4 regions of the Paenibacillus sp. FSL R5-0810 genome follow, and region 1 is predicted to be linked to each of the others. Evidence: riboswitches for the same ligand, from Rfam matches in the RefSeq annotation. Region 1 holds a riboswitch; each other region holds the start of a gene.

Region 1 (3,764 bases):
TGGCTGTGGCCACGCTGAGGCGGCGTTTCTGGCCCGTGGATAGCTGGTATGGATGCCGGCTCTCCTTGCCGTCTAGTCCGAATCGCTCTAGCGTCCGGCGGGCCTGCTCAGCCGCCTCATCCGCGGACATGCCGTCCACCAGCAAGGAGTACGCCACCTCATCCGTAACGCGCTCCGTCACGAATTGCAGCTCGGGATTCTGAAATACGAATCCGATTCGGCGGAGCATCCGTTCCCTTTGTTTGCGGTTTCGTCTTCCTTTCCCTAACGGAACCTCCCCCCCGCCGAGGAGGTACATGCCTTCCGCATTCAGCAGCCCCATCAGGCTCAGAAGCAGCGAGCTCTTCCCCGCTCCGTTCGGCCCGACAATCGCAATAAAATCGCCCGGATACACCTCCGCCCCTTGGACGGTAATAACGGCTTTGTCCCACCGCTTGCCTGAGAACTGGGCCAGCTGAACGGCAGGCTTGCTCTGTTCTGCCGACGTAAAGTCGGCTCCGGTAAGCCGTCCGGACTCCTCAACGGAATGGAGTCGTTCCCGGTTCTGTAGCCGAGCGGCTTTTCCCAAATCCCTGGCGAAGGAGTCATCCTGGCGGGATCCGCCGGAGGAGGTTCCAAGCGGTGCAAACACCTCCATGCCGGATGGGGACACTGCATAATCGTCCCATACGCCGGGATACCAGATGCCGAATTCCTTCAGCTCCCGCGAATAGCGGGCGAATACGTCGGCCGGCGTGCCTTCACCCAGAATCGTCCCATCCGGGCCAAAAAGCACGACCCGGTCTGCATATTCAGCCATTTCTTCAATCCGGTGCTCCACGATGATCAAGGTGCGCCCTGCGGACACAGCCTTCACCGCCGTCCAGATTTGCTCGCGGCCCTCGGGATCGAGCAGCGCCGACGGTTCATCCAGCAGCAGCACCTCCGGCTCCAGCAATAGGGCAGAAGCCAGTGCAAGACGCTGCTTCATCCCTTGCGATAAATGCGCGATTTTGACATGGAGCGACTCCAGCTCCAAGCCGACGGCTTGCAGCGCTGCCTGCATCCGCTCTTCCATCTGCTCCCGTGGAACGCATTGGTTTTCCAGGACGAATGCCAGCTCCTCGTCGACGAACGGCATGCAGAACTGGGTGTCCGGATCCTGGAACACATATCCCCAGGAAACGGGAAGCTTCTGCGCCTGGCATTTCATCGGCACCTCCGTCGCCCGGGGAATCATCCCGCTCAGCACCTGAAGAAGCGTCGATTTGCCGCAGCCGCTTGGACCCAGCAGCAGCACCTTTTCTCCGCGGGCGGCGGAGAACGAAAGATCTTTAAACATCAGCCGCTCCTCGCCCGGGTATTTAAGGCGCAGCCCTTCTACATAAAGCGCCGGTTCCTCCTGCGGATCATTAGGCGCATCCACCGTGTTTACGAAGTGTACGCCCGTTTGCATTTTAGACATGGCGCGAATCGTCCAGCGCCTCATATTCTTTTTGCGATGCCGGACGCAGCAGGGAGGTTACGCCGGTACGCTCCAGCGCTTTGGCGAGGACGAGCATCAGAAGGCCTGCAATGACGGCGCCGCTGAAGATCCGCATGCCGTATTTCGCCAGGAACATCCAGGTCTGAAGATCGTCCGTGTAGCTGTAGAAGAAATCAAGGAGCATCGAGCCGACGGCGGCAGCGGCCCCCGCCAGAGCCACCGTGAAGGCAGAAGAGCTGCGGTAGCGGGTTGCGGCAAATACGAGCTCGGCCCCCAAGCCTTGAATCAAGCCGTACATCAGGAGCGTAAGCCCCCACCCGCTGCCGAACAGCACTTCGACATGCGCGGCTGCAACCTCTGCAATGATCGCCACGCCAGGTTTCCGGATCAGCAGATAGGCCAGCGTCGCCGCGGCAAACCACATGCCATACAGCAATTCGTCCGCTTCGAAAAAGAGCGGCTTCAGCAGGTTGTATACCGATCCCCAAAAGTGATACACCACGCCCAGCACCAGCGATACAAGCACCGTCACCAAAATATCGCTCAGTCTAAGCCCTTTTCTCGGCTGAGCCCCCATTATGCCTTGCCTCATCGTTTCCATCGTACAATTACCCCTCTCCATCGCAATTTTTTAAAAGTGGAAAAAAATCACAACAAAAAACCGTCTGGAAACGCGCAGACGGAAATTAGGCCCTAATATGAGCAGGGTCGGATATTCTCTACGCTGGCATTACCCAGTTCAGATTAACGGTCAACAGCGGATAGCAGCTGCAATCTCAGCCTGATTCACTCAAGCACCCGTATTCCCTATTCGGTTTTATGTTAACTTTAAAATACACAGCCTTTCCTGATTTGGCAAGGGTCTTTTTTTCTTCAAGGCCTGTTTGTTGATTTCCAGCCGATTCTATGTCAATATCAGAGTGATTGCTTTTCAAGCATCATCGATAGCTTAGGTCTTTGCACAAAAAAGGAGAATAACATGGCCAAACGATTGCTGCGTCTGATGACAGAGCTCTCCTCCCGAAAGTGGTTGTCCCATTTGGTGGGGCAGTTCTCCCACAGCCGGTTGAGCCGTCATCTGATCCCTGCATTTATTCGAATATACCAAATCCCGGCGCATGAAGCGGAGAAAGAGCTGCATGAATACCGCTCGCTCAATGAATTCTTCTCCCGCCGATTAAAGCTCGGCCTGCGGGCCATAGATACGACCGCCGACGCGATGGTGAGCCCGGTTGATGCGACGATTACCGCCATGGGCACCATCGATACCGGCACCATCCTCAACGTCAAGGGACAGGATTACACCATTGAAGAGCTGCTTGCGCAGTCTCCGAGAATCGAGAATTATGTGAACGGTTACGCGTTCGTCTTATATTTAAGCCCGACGGATTACCATCGCATTCACGCCCCCGTTACCGGCGTGCAGATCGAGCGGGAGCACCTCAAGGGCAAGGTGTATCCCGTCAACGATTTTGCCATGACCCATATCCGGTCGGTGCTTAGCCGCAACGAAAGGCTCATTACCTATATCAAGCATGACTTCGGTGAGGTTGCCGTGGTCAAGGTCGGAGCATTGAACGTAAGCAGCATCCGTTATGCCGACGAGAACGTGACGAAATGGCAGATCGGGGATGAGCTTGCATACTTCGAATTCGGCTCAACCGTCGTGCTGTTGACCGAGAGCGGCACCTTTACCCCCCGGGGAGATCTTACCCTCGGGACGACGGTTAAAATGGGCGAGCTGCTCGGCATCCTCCATCCGCCCGCAGACAAGAAGCAGAAGCGGGATGCGTGCTTGGAGAAGGAGCTGTGTACGGAAAAATAAGAACGTCCTTGCGGATGCCTTCATTCATGACCGCAATGACTCCCGTTGCGTCCCTATCGAACAAGGACAATGTTAGACCTTATTCTCTTCCCAATAGCCGGACGATCAGCCGCTGAAAGAAGCGGTCGGGCAGCCATGCCTTGATCCGCCCGGTCAGCCGGGTGCTGCGGGGAAGCCGGTACCGGAAGCTCGGATGCTTCATACCGGCGATTCGAGCCACCAACCTTGCAACCTCGAGCGGATCCCCGCTCTTTTTGGCGGTCCGTTCGGAGTACGCCAATACCCGCTTCAGCATCCCGCTGTATGGCGAACCCTCCCTCACCTTCAACTCCCCGAAGCTCTTCCTCCAGATCGGCGTGCCGTAAGCGCCGGGCTGCACCAGCACCACATCGATGCCTAGAGGCATCAATTCCATGGCGAGACTTTCGCCAAGGCCTTCAACGGCAAATTTGGAAGCGGCATACGGGCCGTACC
Region 2 (3,764 bases), 2.5 Mb from region 1:
CAACCGCTTCAGTACGCAGCAGCTCCGCACCGCCCTTGGCGATCATCACGGGATCGACAACGACGTTCTCCCAGCCAAACGACCGGATCTTAGCGCTGACCAGGCGGATAACATCCGCATGAAACAGCATCCCGGTCTTTAAGGCGTCCACGCCGATATCGCCGCCCACCGCCTCGATCTGCTCCGCCGCCGCTTCCGGCGGGAGCGGATAGACGCCATGGACGCCCAATGTATTCTGCACCGTTACTGCAGTCAATGCCGACATGCCGAATACGCCCAGCTCCTGGAACGTCTTCAGATCCGCTTGAATACCTGCGCCGCCCCCGCTGTCGGACCCGGCAATCGTCAGCGCTCTCGGAATCCGCGCGTCTGTCATCGGGACACGCTCCCTTCCGTCAGGATGTCCGCTTCGCGGACCGACGCGTGCCCTTCGAGCGAACCGGAGTGGAGCTTTGCAAGCTCATCCAGGAAGGCGATCTGGAAGCTGCCCGGCCCGAGTCCGGCCGTTTGCTCGGCCGCGCGGGCGGCTGCTGCCCCATAGAAGGCAAGGCCAGCCGTCCCCGCCAGCAGCAAATCCGGCTCCACAGCGGCGAAGGCCCCGAGCACGGACGTGAGCAGGCAGCCCGCTCCGGTTACTTTCGTCAGCATCGCATGCCCGCCGCGTATGATTCGCGCCGAAACACCATCGCTGATCACGTCCTCCTCTCCAGTGATAGCCACCACCGTATTTAGCCGCTGTGCAGCCCGCAGGGCCAGCTCTAAGTTCCCGCCGGACGCAGAGTCGTCTGCATCGACCCCCTTGATCACCCGGACTTCGCCGATCAGATTGGCAACCTCGGCCGCATTGCCCCGCACCAGGGAAACCTTCACTTCACGCAGGATCCGCAGCGCAGAAGCGGTCCGAAACGGCGTTGCCCCCGCTCCTACCGGATCGAGGAGGACCGGGACGCCATGCGTATTGGCGGATTGCCCGGCAAGGATCATCGCATCCACTTGTTCGCGGGACAGCGTGCCGATGTTGAGCACGAGCGCTCCGGCAATTTGGGCCATATCCGCCACCTCGTCGGGGGAATATGCCATTACCGGCGACGCGCCCAGCGCGTATAAGCCGTTGGCCGTAAAATTCGTAACCACCACATTGGTCATGTTATGGACAAGAGGCTTCTGCTGCTGCACCTTCGTTAAAAGCCCCGCAAGCTCCGAATCCCATGTATTTCCGCTCATTGCCATCATCCTTTCCCATTCTTTTCTTGGTTTTTGGCATATGACATACGACATATGAAACCCATAATCTCATCTCAACCCGAATTCTGATTCATTCTCAAAATGCATGACCTTTCGTTACCCCTGTCTGTCCCATAACTCAAATGCTCAGCGCCCATACCCCGTGGCATCGACCAACGGCTGGAACGGCACGGGCCATTCCTCCTGCTTGTAAGCCATGTCCCAGAACATATACTCCAGCTGGCAGCTCAGCATAAAATGCTCGCGCATCCGCTCGCGCTCCTTCATCGTCGCTCCTTCCGCCCACGCATCCACACGGCCAAGGAACTTCCCTGCCGCATCCTCTCCGCGATTCCCGTAAAAATGAATCCATTCATGGAACGGATGGGTGCGATCCGGCTTAACTTCATCCAGCAGTCTGCGGCCGATCTCATAATACGTCCACGGACAAGGAAGCAGGACCGCCATAATTTCGCCGAGGGTTCCCTCATGCGCAACGGTCAGCATGTGACGGATATAGTGGTGCGCAGACGGTGCAAGAGGGTAGCCCTGGAGCTGCTCATAGTTCACTCCCGCGACCGAGCAGAAATTTTGATGCGGATGCACCTCGCTGTTGAGGATAAACGCAATCTGTTCGTTGAACGCCGCCATATCCTCCCGGCTCGTGCACTTGGATATGGCGACGCCATAAATGCGAATGTAGGCATTCAAATACTCGAAGTCCTGCTTCACATAGTGAATCAGCTGTTCGCTGTCCAGCTTCCCGGCGGCAATTCCCCGCACGAAGGGATGGTTTACGATCGCCTCGAAAATTCCGTCCGCCTGCTGGCGAAGCTCTTGGGTAAACGTCATGGTTTCCCCCACCTCCATCTTGAAATGAAGAGCAGGAAGTCCTCCTAGCGACCAGGCAATCCCGGTAATCCGGGGATTCGAAGCCAAGCATCCGTTGCATGTCCCGCAAACCTACGCATACCGTGCATCCTTTTCATATCAGCAACGGTTGCATCCGGGAACTTTGCAGATCCGGCAGCCGTTGTACCCGGCTACATGTGTATATCCGGCAACCCTTTATGTACACGGCCAACCCTTTATGCACGGCATATGGCAACCTTGCATGCTGCTAGCTCGTACTCGTGCGCTATCGTGCTGTGCGACGAAGATGCAGGAAATTACGTTTTTCGGAGCATGACAAACAAAGCCGCCCCGAAAAACGGAGCGGCTTCAGCAATAGTCCTCTTGCCCGGCAGAAGCAGGCGCAAAAAGGACTCTATCCGTGAAGGCTCCACTTTCCTACGCTAGTACGAACTAGATCAGGTTCAAAGGGTCCAAGATACGCTCTTGTCTCAGCCGCTGACGGCTCCCCTAGTGGACTTCCTATTCTATTGACTATTACTGTACATAGGTTTAGCGGTGGTGTCAAACGTTTCCGTGTTTGCTGCAATACTCGGTAGATATAACCCCCTAACCCCCTTTTTCCAGAAAAAAAGGTGACCGTTCATGCTTTCATTCGCAAATGCCATCAATTGACCGATGCTTACCTTATTGAAGCGGTATTGTCATTTCGAGCTCTTTCAGGAAAATAGGTTTTTTGTATTCATGGGTGACAAAGACTGGCTGTTGATCCGAATTTAAGGCCGGGAATTCGGTTACGTAAGCATTATTTTTGGCATCAATTAACCTCGTCTTCGTTTCCTCGGAAGGAATGATGTACATGTCCCATGGGTAAAAATTGTACTTGCCTTCCAAATCCTCGAGGATCAACTCGGTTTGCTGAAGGGGGTCAGTGACTTCTTTCCGGTAATGTACGATCGTCTTATCTTTTAAGCGTTCCACTTTCGTCACTAACAGGCGGCCTAATTCCCCTTGAGGAATAATTAGAGGATGATCGGTCGACGGTTCATGCTTCATCGGCACTCTAATTCCATATACCGGCACATCCCCGCGCAAATACGGACGGAACGTAATGGACTTCGGCGTAACAAGAGGTAATTCAAATCGAAAGGTTCCTAACTGGACATGTGTACCGTCTTCGACGTAGCCATCTCCATCCATCTCATAAGGTTTGAACTCCATTCCAGTATCAGTAATAGCTAGGATATCATACATGGGATCTTGCGCTTTAGCTGCCGGCCGCCTGTATACTAGCTCCACGTCCATCGTACCCGTACCGGATTTAAAGCCTATTTTCTTAATCAGCAGGGTGGTTTCTCCATCCGTTGCACTCCTCATCGGCATCCATGATTTCGTTCCGGAAACGGTCTTTTTAATGGGAATTGAAAAATCCCAATGACCTTTAACTCCGTCCACGTTTGCTACCTCGATCGTTAGTTCGAATTCATCCGGTAACTTCTGTTTGAATGGCAGCAAGCTGATTTGTCCAATTCCTGTTTGGCTATCAATAGGTAGAGGACCGCTGCCACCGACACGGTCTGCGTATGGCTTGCCGTCAATTTTGAATTTGATTCCGTCTATGAAACCATGCCTACCGGAGAATCCATCCTCAACCTGTTGTATATAACCGATGGAGAGACGATCACCGT
Region 3 (3,764 bases), 1.8 Mb from region 1:
ACTCGTCTGAACAGGTAAATCAGGGCACCGGCGAACAATAGAGCTTCCAAGCTCCAGAACAGTTCCGCCAGCCGGATGGATCCGCCAAACACCCCTCCAATCCATTCATCACCCGCATACAGGATGCGCCCTATTGCATCGCCGGCCAATCCGGCTGCAATCAGAAGCCAAAATCTGCGAAGATGGCCTTGCTCATACCGACTGCCAATCACCCCGATCAAATACGCGAATGCGGCTATCGGAGCCATAATGGCTAAGATGCGGTGAAGCAATAAAGCGTCCGGCATCCACAGGGCCAATATCCATTGGATCAATGCGTATCCAATCGCGAGCCGAATATATATGGAATCGGATGGACCCGGGCTCATTCATATCCCTCCCTGAAACAAAAGGTAGGCTTGGTCATTCATGATGAATAGGTCTTTCGAATTAAAGCGTTTCCATATCCAATCATACTTTTAGCCCGAGGAAAAGTAAAGAAAGAAGCGCCCAACAACTGGATATTTATAGGCATATAGGCCGCGTAGAATCGTTATTTGCGGAATTGTCCCGGGATTGTAGTCACTCAATCCCCACTTGACACATGGGGTTTATGTAGTATTATTCTTTCATATCAACGTATCTTTGGTTTTATATCCTAGCATAGTTTCATGGAAGGGGTTCTTGTAAAATGGGACAAAGACGATTGGACCATGTAGGCATTGTCGTAAGGGATCTGGAAGCAACGATCGCTTTCTATACGAAGGTGGTCGGCCTTGAGCTCAAGGACCGTCTGACGCACACGAACGGTGTCATCCAGCTGGCTTTCCTCGGCTTTAACGGCAGCGATGAAACCGAGGTCGAGCTGATTCAAGGATACAGCGACTCCCTTCCTGCGGAGGGAACGGTGCATCACTTTGCCGTCAGCACGGACGACATTGAAGCGGAATATGCACGGGTGAAGGAGCTGGACGTTCCGCATCTGGATGAGGAAATCGTCACGCTGCCCAACGGCTACCGCTATTTCTTCGTGCACGGTCCGGAAGGCGAATGGATTGAATTTTTCCAGCGCTAACAGGCCAGGTCTAAGGTTGCCCGCCCGCATATAGAGACTCCTATGGGTCGCCTGGATCATTCGGGTCTTCCATGCCTGGACAGCCACTCATCCCGGCGACCTATACGAACGTAGAAAATCGCCTTCAGGCATGGGGCGTTCCCGTACTGGACAGGTGCTTCCGGTAGGTCTATAATAACGGAAGTATAACCCGTAACTTCATAAATACCGGGGGAGCTGGAATCGGCCGGCTGAGAGTGTATCCCATAGAGATACTGACCCTTATACCTGATCTGGGTAATGCCAGCGTAGGAAGCCATAAGATTGCGGCTGTTCATAAGCCGTAGTATATACTTACGCCGTCATGCGCTCCGATACGATCGGGGCGTTTTTTGTTGTTGTTATGAAGTTAATACGGAAAATGGAAGACATATAAGGAGAGGAGAAACACGATGAAACAACGTACATGGCTCTCTCTGCTGCTCGCCTGCGTCCTGCTTCTGGTCGCTTCCGCCTGCGGGGCAAGCGGCCAGAACGGCGGAAGCGCGCCCGGCAAGCAAGAGACTGCCGGAGAAGGAGAACAGCCGGCCAAGCTCCGCGATGTCCAATTGATGCTGGACTGGTCGGCGAACACGAACCACACCGGATTATATGCAGCCAAGGAGCTCGGATATTATGAGGAGGAAGGGCTGAACGTGCAAATCGTACAGCCGGGCTCCGGGGGAACCGATGCGATGGTCGCTTCCGGCAACGTACCGTTCGGCATCAGCTATCAGGAGGGCGTAACGCTCGCCCGGACACAGGGGCTGCCGCTGGTTTCGATCGCAGCCATCATTCAGCATAATACGTCCGGATTCGCTGCACCGAAGGATCGGGGCATCCAGAAGGCCTCCGATTTTGAAGGAAAATCCTACGGAGGCTGGGGCTCTCCGATTGAGGAAGCCGTCATGAAATCGATCATGGAGATCGATGGAGCCGATGTGAACAAGGTCAACATCGTGAACATCGGAGACGCCGATTATTTTACGGCGGTTAAGCGGGATATTGATTTCGCCTGGATCTACTATGCCTGGACAGGCATTGAAGCCCAGCTTCGCGGCGAGCCGCTGGACATGATCTACGTGAAGGATTATTCCGAACAGCTGGATTATTATACGCCGGTCATCGTAACGAACGAGAAGCTGATCGCGGATGACCCGGAGCTTGTCAAAGCGTTCATGCGCGCAACGTCCAAAGGCTATCAATATGCGATAGACCATCCGGAAGATGCCGCGGCACTGCTGTCGAAGGCAGTTCCCGACCTGGATGCCGAGCTGGTGCTGGAAAGCCAGAAGTGGCTCAGCCCGCGCTATCAAGATGACTCGCCGCGCTGGGGCGAGCAGAAGGCCGAGGTTTGGTCCGGATATGCCGACTGGATGTTTGAGCGCAAGCTGCTGGAGAAGGAATTGGACGCGGAGCGCGCGTTTACGAATGAGTTTTTGCCTGACAAATAGGAGAAGCACTCCCCGCAGCATTGCAATGCTGCTTCGCGGCTCATCGGCATGAGGCTTAACGGCCGTGCAAATGAGAACCCATATACGAAAGGACGATTGACTCATGGCGAATACACTGCTGAGCATTCAAGTCATTCCGCGTACGCCGGACGGCGGAGACAGCATCCCTTATGTGGATGAAGCCATTAAGGTAATCCAGGATTCCGGCGTCAAATACGAGGTCCATGCTTTGGAAACAACGATGGAAGGCGAGCTGTCCGAGCTGCTCCGCATCGTGGAGCGAATGCATGATGCGCTGGTGAAAGCCGGGAGTCCGAGCATCATCTCCCAAGTCAAAATCGCACATCATCCGCAGGGCATCAGCATGGATAAGCTCACGGAGAAATACCGTCCATGAAAAGCTGGTGGAGCTCGATATGGCCGCCCGTCGTGGCGGTCCTCTTCTTTTTGATCGTGTGGCAGGCTGCGGTCTGGATGTTCGATATCGAGAAATTCATTCTGCCTGCGCCGACGGCTATCGGGCATGAAGCCATCACCGGGGCGTCGGGACTTATGGAACACACTTGGGCTACCCTAAAGTTAACCGTGATCGGATTTGCCATCGGAACCGGTATCGGACTCCTGCTCTCTTTGGCTCTGCACAGGGTACCTTTTCTCAAAACAGCCCTTTATCCGCTTCTCATCTTAAGCCAGAACGTGCCGACCATCGCCTTGGCCCCGCTCCTCATGATCTGGTTCGGGTTCGGCATGCTGCCGAAGGTCATCGTCATTACGCTCGTTTGCTTCTTCCCCGTAGCCGTAGCGGCCCTCGACGGGCTGGCACGGACCGACCGCACGATGATGAATTATATGCAGATGACGGGAGCCACGCCGTGGCAAATCTTCACCAAGCTGGAGCTTCCGCACGCGCTGCCATCCATCTTCTCCGGGATTCGGATCGCGGCCACGTATTCGGTCATGGGGGCGGTCATCGGGGAATGGATCGGGTCTGACCGGGGAATCGGCTATTATATGATGCTGCAAAAATCCGGGTACCGGACCGATCGCGTATTTGTGGCCATTCTGGTTATCGTGCTGCTCAGCCTGCTCATGGTAGGCGTTATTACCCTGCTGGAGAAACGGCTGATCCGCTGGAACCGGAAGCATTGATTGGCATGGCTTGGCCATATAGATGCTCTCTGCTTCATAAGTTGAACGATTGGACCGGGATTCGGGGCAAATACATGCAGAGTTCCTCT
Region 4 (3,764 bases), 5.7 Mb from region 1:
CTCGGTACCGGAAGGGGAAGACATTCGCGCGGAGGCCCAGGCTGATCTGGATTACGGTCCGCTGCCATTAACGATGTCCGATATTGACGCAGCCCGGTACATGATCACCGAATACATGATGGATCTTAAGCAGGCCAAAGGGGACGGGGAAGCCTGGTTTACCGTTCAAAAAATATCGACTTTGCTCTGCGAGTTTGTTCTGAGGGTTAACCGGCAGTGGACGGGGGAAGGGAAGACGCTGTTCCGGCTAGTCTCCGGCTTCGATCCGCATTTTAGCGAGCGGTTGGTGCAAGCGCTGGAGGCGATGTACCGTACCCGGCAATCGCATCAGCTCATGAAGCTGTGCGAGCAGGTTTTGCTCCCTTACGGAGGCCAGCTGCTTGCCGGATATGAAGAATAAGGCCATGGCTGGGGGAAAAGACAAGCGGTACAGCTGCCGTGACCGTCGTTCTTTCCGGCTCATACCTTAAATATGTGATGACATCACGTATTTCAATAAATCCAGGAGGGATCGTCATGAGCGGAGCATATGGTGGAGATGTTTGGGGCACATCAACGGGTATTATATTGGTTCTCTTTATCCTGCTCGTAATCATCTCGCTTGCTTGGGTTTGAATCAAAGGCGATACGCGGTGGATAGCACAAGGACTCGGCATATGGCCGGGTCCTTGTTTGCTTAAGCATGCATATTAAACGCTTTTCTGCTTGGGCGATGGACTGTGCGCGGAGACGACAGCGGTCATCACGAGGTGGCTGGTATCTGTTTGGATGGCATGCTTGAACGCATCCTCGAGGGATTCGAATACTCGAGAGAGCGTTCCGTCGAGACGGCTTGCGTAATGGACGCTGCCCCCGAAGGTTCCCTTTTTCTTGGCGCGCTGCACTTCTCCGTAGATAATATCCATATAATGCTCGGTTCCGAGCGGATACAAGGCGAACTGGCAGGCGGTTTCAATATCCGCGTGTGGTCCAAGCTCGCTGTTTAACACCCGGGAATCCTCGGACATATAGACATCCGCATCCGTATCGCCTGGGCAGCCGATGGAGTAGGTTCCATTAAAGACTGTATGTACGCCGGAAGCTGCCGCATGGGCGAATATCGCACGGGTAACGTCAAATACGTGCTCGGCACGTCCGCGAACACAAGTGCTGACATCATCGGTATGAATCCATACCTTATCCGTGTGCACAGACTCCAACGCCCCCATAATCACTTCGACGAAGCGGTCCGTCATCGGCAATACCGAGAACCGGCAGCCAACAATCCGGCTGGTTCCGCATGCTAACTCATTCATTGTAGATTCCTCCTGCAGCATAAATTTGAGAACGCAAAATAACGCAAAAAAACCGCACCCTAAGGGATAAGTGCGGCGATGTCTACGCGAACAAAACATAAACATGAACGCTACACTTCCCCACGCTAGCATGACCTAGATCGGGTAATAAGGGTTAACGGCGGTTCTGCCGTTTCTCAGCACAAGGCACCCCTAGTACAGCAACACAAGATATGAAATTTTGTTTTGACCGGCCGGTCCAAGCTTACGAAAGAGGGCGGCTTCTTACTGGGTAATTGTAACGTCTCTGCATCGAAAAAACAATGTCAATGCAGCAAAAAACCGCCATGAGGAGCTTTAATAGGCTTCCTGATGGCGGCTCTTTGTCTTGTTTCGCTTACTTGTAAACTTTCACGCGATCTTCAAGCGGAGCAAATTCCTTGTCCCCTGGCTCAGCGACCGGCTTGCCGAACGGCATTTGCGCAATCAGCTTCCAGTTTTCTGGGATGTTCCATTCCGCTTTTACTTTTTCGTCGATCAGCGGGTTGTAATGCTGCAGGGAAGCACCCAGTCCTTCGGCTTCCAGCATCGTCCAAACGACGAGCTGAAGCATGCCGTTCGACTGATTCGCCCATACCGGGAAGTTGTCGGCATAGAGCGCAAAGTTTTGCTGAAGCCCTGCGATGACATCGTTGTCTTCGAAGAACAATACAGTGCCATAGCCTGCGCGGAAAGAGGCCATTTTCTCAGCGGTGGATTTGAATGCTTGCTCGTCGCCCACCACTTCCTTCAGAATGCCTTCCGTAATATTCCACAGCTTGTCATGCTGCTCACCAAGCAGAACGACCGTGCGTGCGCTTTGGGAGTTGAAGGAAGAAGGCGTGTATTTCACGGCATCTTTCACGATTTCTTGGATACGCTCATCGGAGATGACGGAATCCTTGCTGATCGCATAGTAGGAACGGCGATTTTTAAGTGCGGTAAGGAAGTCTTTAGACATGTTGATAAACCCTCCTGAGTCATGGTTTGGATTGCATACGCCTGATAAAAAGATGTCCTATCATTCAAGCAAATATGCATCAAGGTGATCGCTGAAATAGGTTGAATTATTATTCCTTAACAACTTACTAATTGTAAGAAATAATACTTCCGTTAGTATGTTATTATATTACATTGGTCATTGTCAACCCTGTGATTGAGAATTTATTGATGAAATACCCCGTGATTTGGAGCCAAAACAGGGGGCTTAAATTTTATTTCCTATTAATAAGAGGGGGCGAGGAGAACAATAGAAGGATTGAGGACAACAACGGCTAATTTCTGCCAAGCTTCATATTATGAACAATTGATGAACAAATCATGCAAAGATTAAAAATTTAATTGAGTTTGATTCTCAATTATACTTGTCGGTTGAGAATGAGGGTGATATAATGCTTATCAGAGCGTAATTGATAATCAATCTCAATGAGAATGATAACTGAATTACGAGCTGACGAAATGATTTAGAGACATATGCATAGAAGGAAGAGCCATGAAGATCATTTACTTAGCCGCAGCCGTTGTGGCGCTTTCCATCGTCTCCTTATTTATCGGAGTCAAGGATATTTCGCCGCTGGACTTATTCTCCATGACGGAACAACAACAGCATATTATGCTCGTCAGCCGCTTGCCGCGTCTAGTCAGTCTAATCCTGGCGGGAGTCAGCATGAGTATCTGCGGATTGATCATGCAGCAGCTTAGCCGCAACAAGTTCGTATCGCCGACAACGGCGGGAACCATGGATTCCGCAAGACTGGGAATTCTCGTTGCGATGCTCGTATTCACGACAAGCGGACCGCTTGTGAAAATGCTGGTGGCTTTTGTATTCGCTCTGGCCGGCACGTTTATCTTCATGAAGATCCTGGACCGGATCAAGTTCAAGGATGCGATCTTTATTCCGCTCGTTGGACTCATGTTCGGGAACATCGTAAGCTCGATCGCTACGTTCTTCGCTTATAAATATGATCTCATTCAGAACATGTCCGCATGGCTTCAAGGCGATTTTTCCATGATCATCAAGGGACAGTACGAACTTCTGTATATCAGCGTTCCGCTGGTCATCCTGGCCTACCTGTTCGCCAACAAATTCACGGTTGCCGGCATGGGTGAGGAATTCGCCACGAACCTTGGACTTCATTACCGGCGCGTCGTTAATTTGGGCTTGGTCATTGTAGCGCTGGTAACCGCATCCGTCGTATTGACGGTCGGCGTGATTCCTTTTCTCGGTTTGATCATACCGAATATTGTAAGCCTGTATCTGGGAGACCACTTGAAAAAAAGCCTTTCCCATACCGCGCTGCTAGGGGCCGGATTCGTTCTGTTCTGCGATATCCTTGGCCGGATCATCATATACCCATACGAAATTCCGATCAGTCTGACCGTGGGCGTGCTCGGAAGCGGTATTTTCATTTACTTACTGATGAGGAGAAAGGCTTATGACTTATAGAGCCA

What was found. A riboswitch is a leader RNA that binds a small molecule or an ion and turns the genes downstream of it on or off. The one in region 1 is predicted to bind thiamine pyrophosphate.
Region 2: linked by a shared signal. The riboswitch ahead of tenA (thiaminase II) and the one ahead of MKX76_RS28085 (ECF transporter S component) in region 1 are both predicted to bind thiamine pyrophosphate.
Region 3: linked by a shared signal. The riboswitch ahead of MKX76_RS20190 (ABC transporter substrate-binding protein) and the one ahead of MKX76_RS28085 (ECF transporter S component) in region 1 are both predicted to bind thiamine pyrophosphate.
Region 4: linked by a shared signal. The riboswitch ahead of MKX76_RS02770 (YkoF family thiamine/hydroxymethylpyrimidine-binding protein) and the one ahead of MKX76_RS28085 (ECF transporter S component) in region 1 are both predicted to bind thiamine pyrophosphate.

Annotation. Positions count from the first base shown of each region.
Region 1 covers NZ_JBBOCF010000001.1:6,281,965-6,285,728, reverse strand. The annotation lists gene MKX76_RS28090 (ABC transporter ATP-binding protein) at 1-1,444, opposite strand, end outside; gene MKX76_RS28085 (ECF transporter S component) at 1,437-2,057, opposite strand; TPP riboswitch at 2,165-2,277, opposite strand; gene asd (archaetidylserine decarboxylase) at 2,445-3,290, shown strand; gene MKX76_RS28075 (SDR family oxidoreductase) at 3,370-3,764, opposite strand, start outside.
Region 2 covers NZ_JBBOCF010000001.1:3,830,653-3,834,416, forward strand. The annotation lists gene thiD (bifunctional hydroxymethylpyrimidine kinase/phosphomethylpyrimidine kinase) at 1-376, opposite strand, end outside; gene thiM (hydroxyethylthiazole kinase) at 373-1,224, opposite strand; gene tenA (thiaminase II) at 1,372-2,076, opposite strand; TPP riboswitch at 2,495-2,598, opposite strand; gene MKX76_RS17180 (DUF4179 domain-containing protein) at 2,764-3,764, opposite strand, start outside.
Region 3 covers NZ_JBBOCF010000001.1:4,530,896-4,534,659, forward strand. The annotation lists gene MKX76_RS20180 (GGDEF domain-containing protein) at 1-368, opposite strand, end outside; gene MKX76_RS20185 (VOC family protein) at 671-1,054, shown strand; TPP riboswitch at 1,254-1,365, shown strand; gene MKX76_RS20190 (ABC transporter substrate-binding protein) at 1,486-2,526, shown strand; gene MKX76_RS20195 (thiamine-binding protein) at 2,630-2,923, shown strand; gene MKX76_RS20200 (ABC transporter permease) at 2,920-3,675, shown strand.
Region 4 covers NZ_JBBOCF010000001.1:594,716-598,479, forward strand. The annotation lists gene MKX76_RS02760 (nucleotidyltransferase domain-containing protein) at 1-400, shown strand, start outside; gene MKX76_RS02765 (sporulation protein YjcZ) at 517-615, shown strand; gene MKX76_RS02770 (YkoF family thiamine/hydroxymethylpyrimidine-binding protein) at 690-1,295, opposite strand; TPP riboswitch at 1,396-1,499, opposite strand; gene MKX76_RS02775 (nitroreductase family protein) at 1,672-2,274, opposite strand; gene MKX76_RS02780 (ABC transporter permease) at 2,806-3,759, shown strand; gene MKX76_RS02785 (iron chelate uptake ABC transporter family permease subunit) at 3,749-3,764, shown strand, end outside.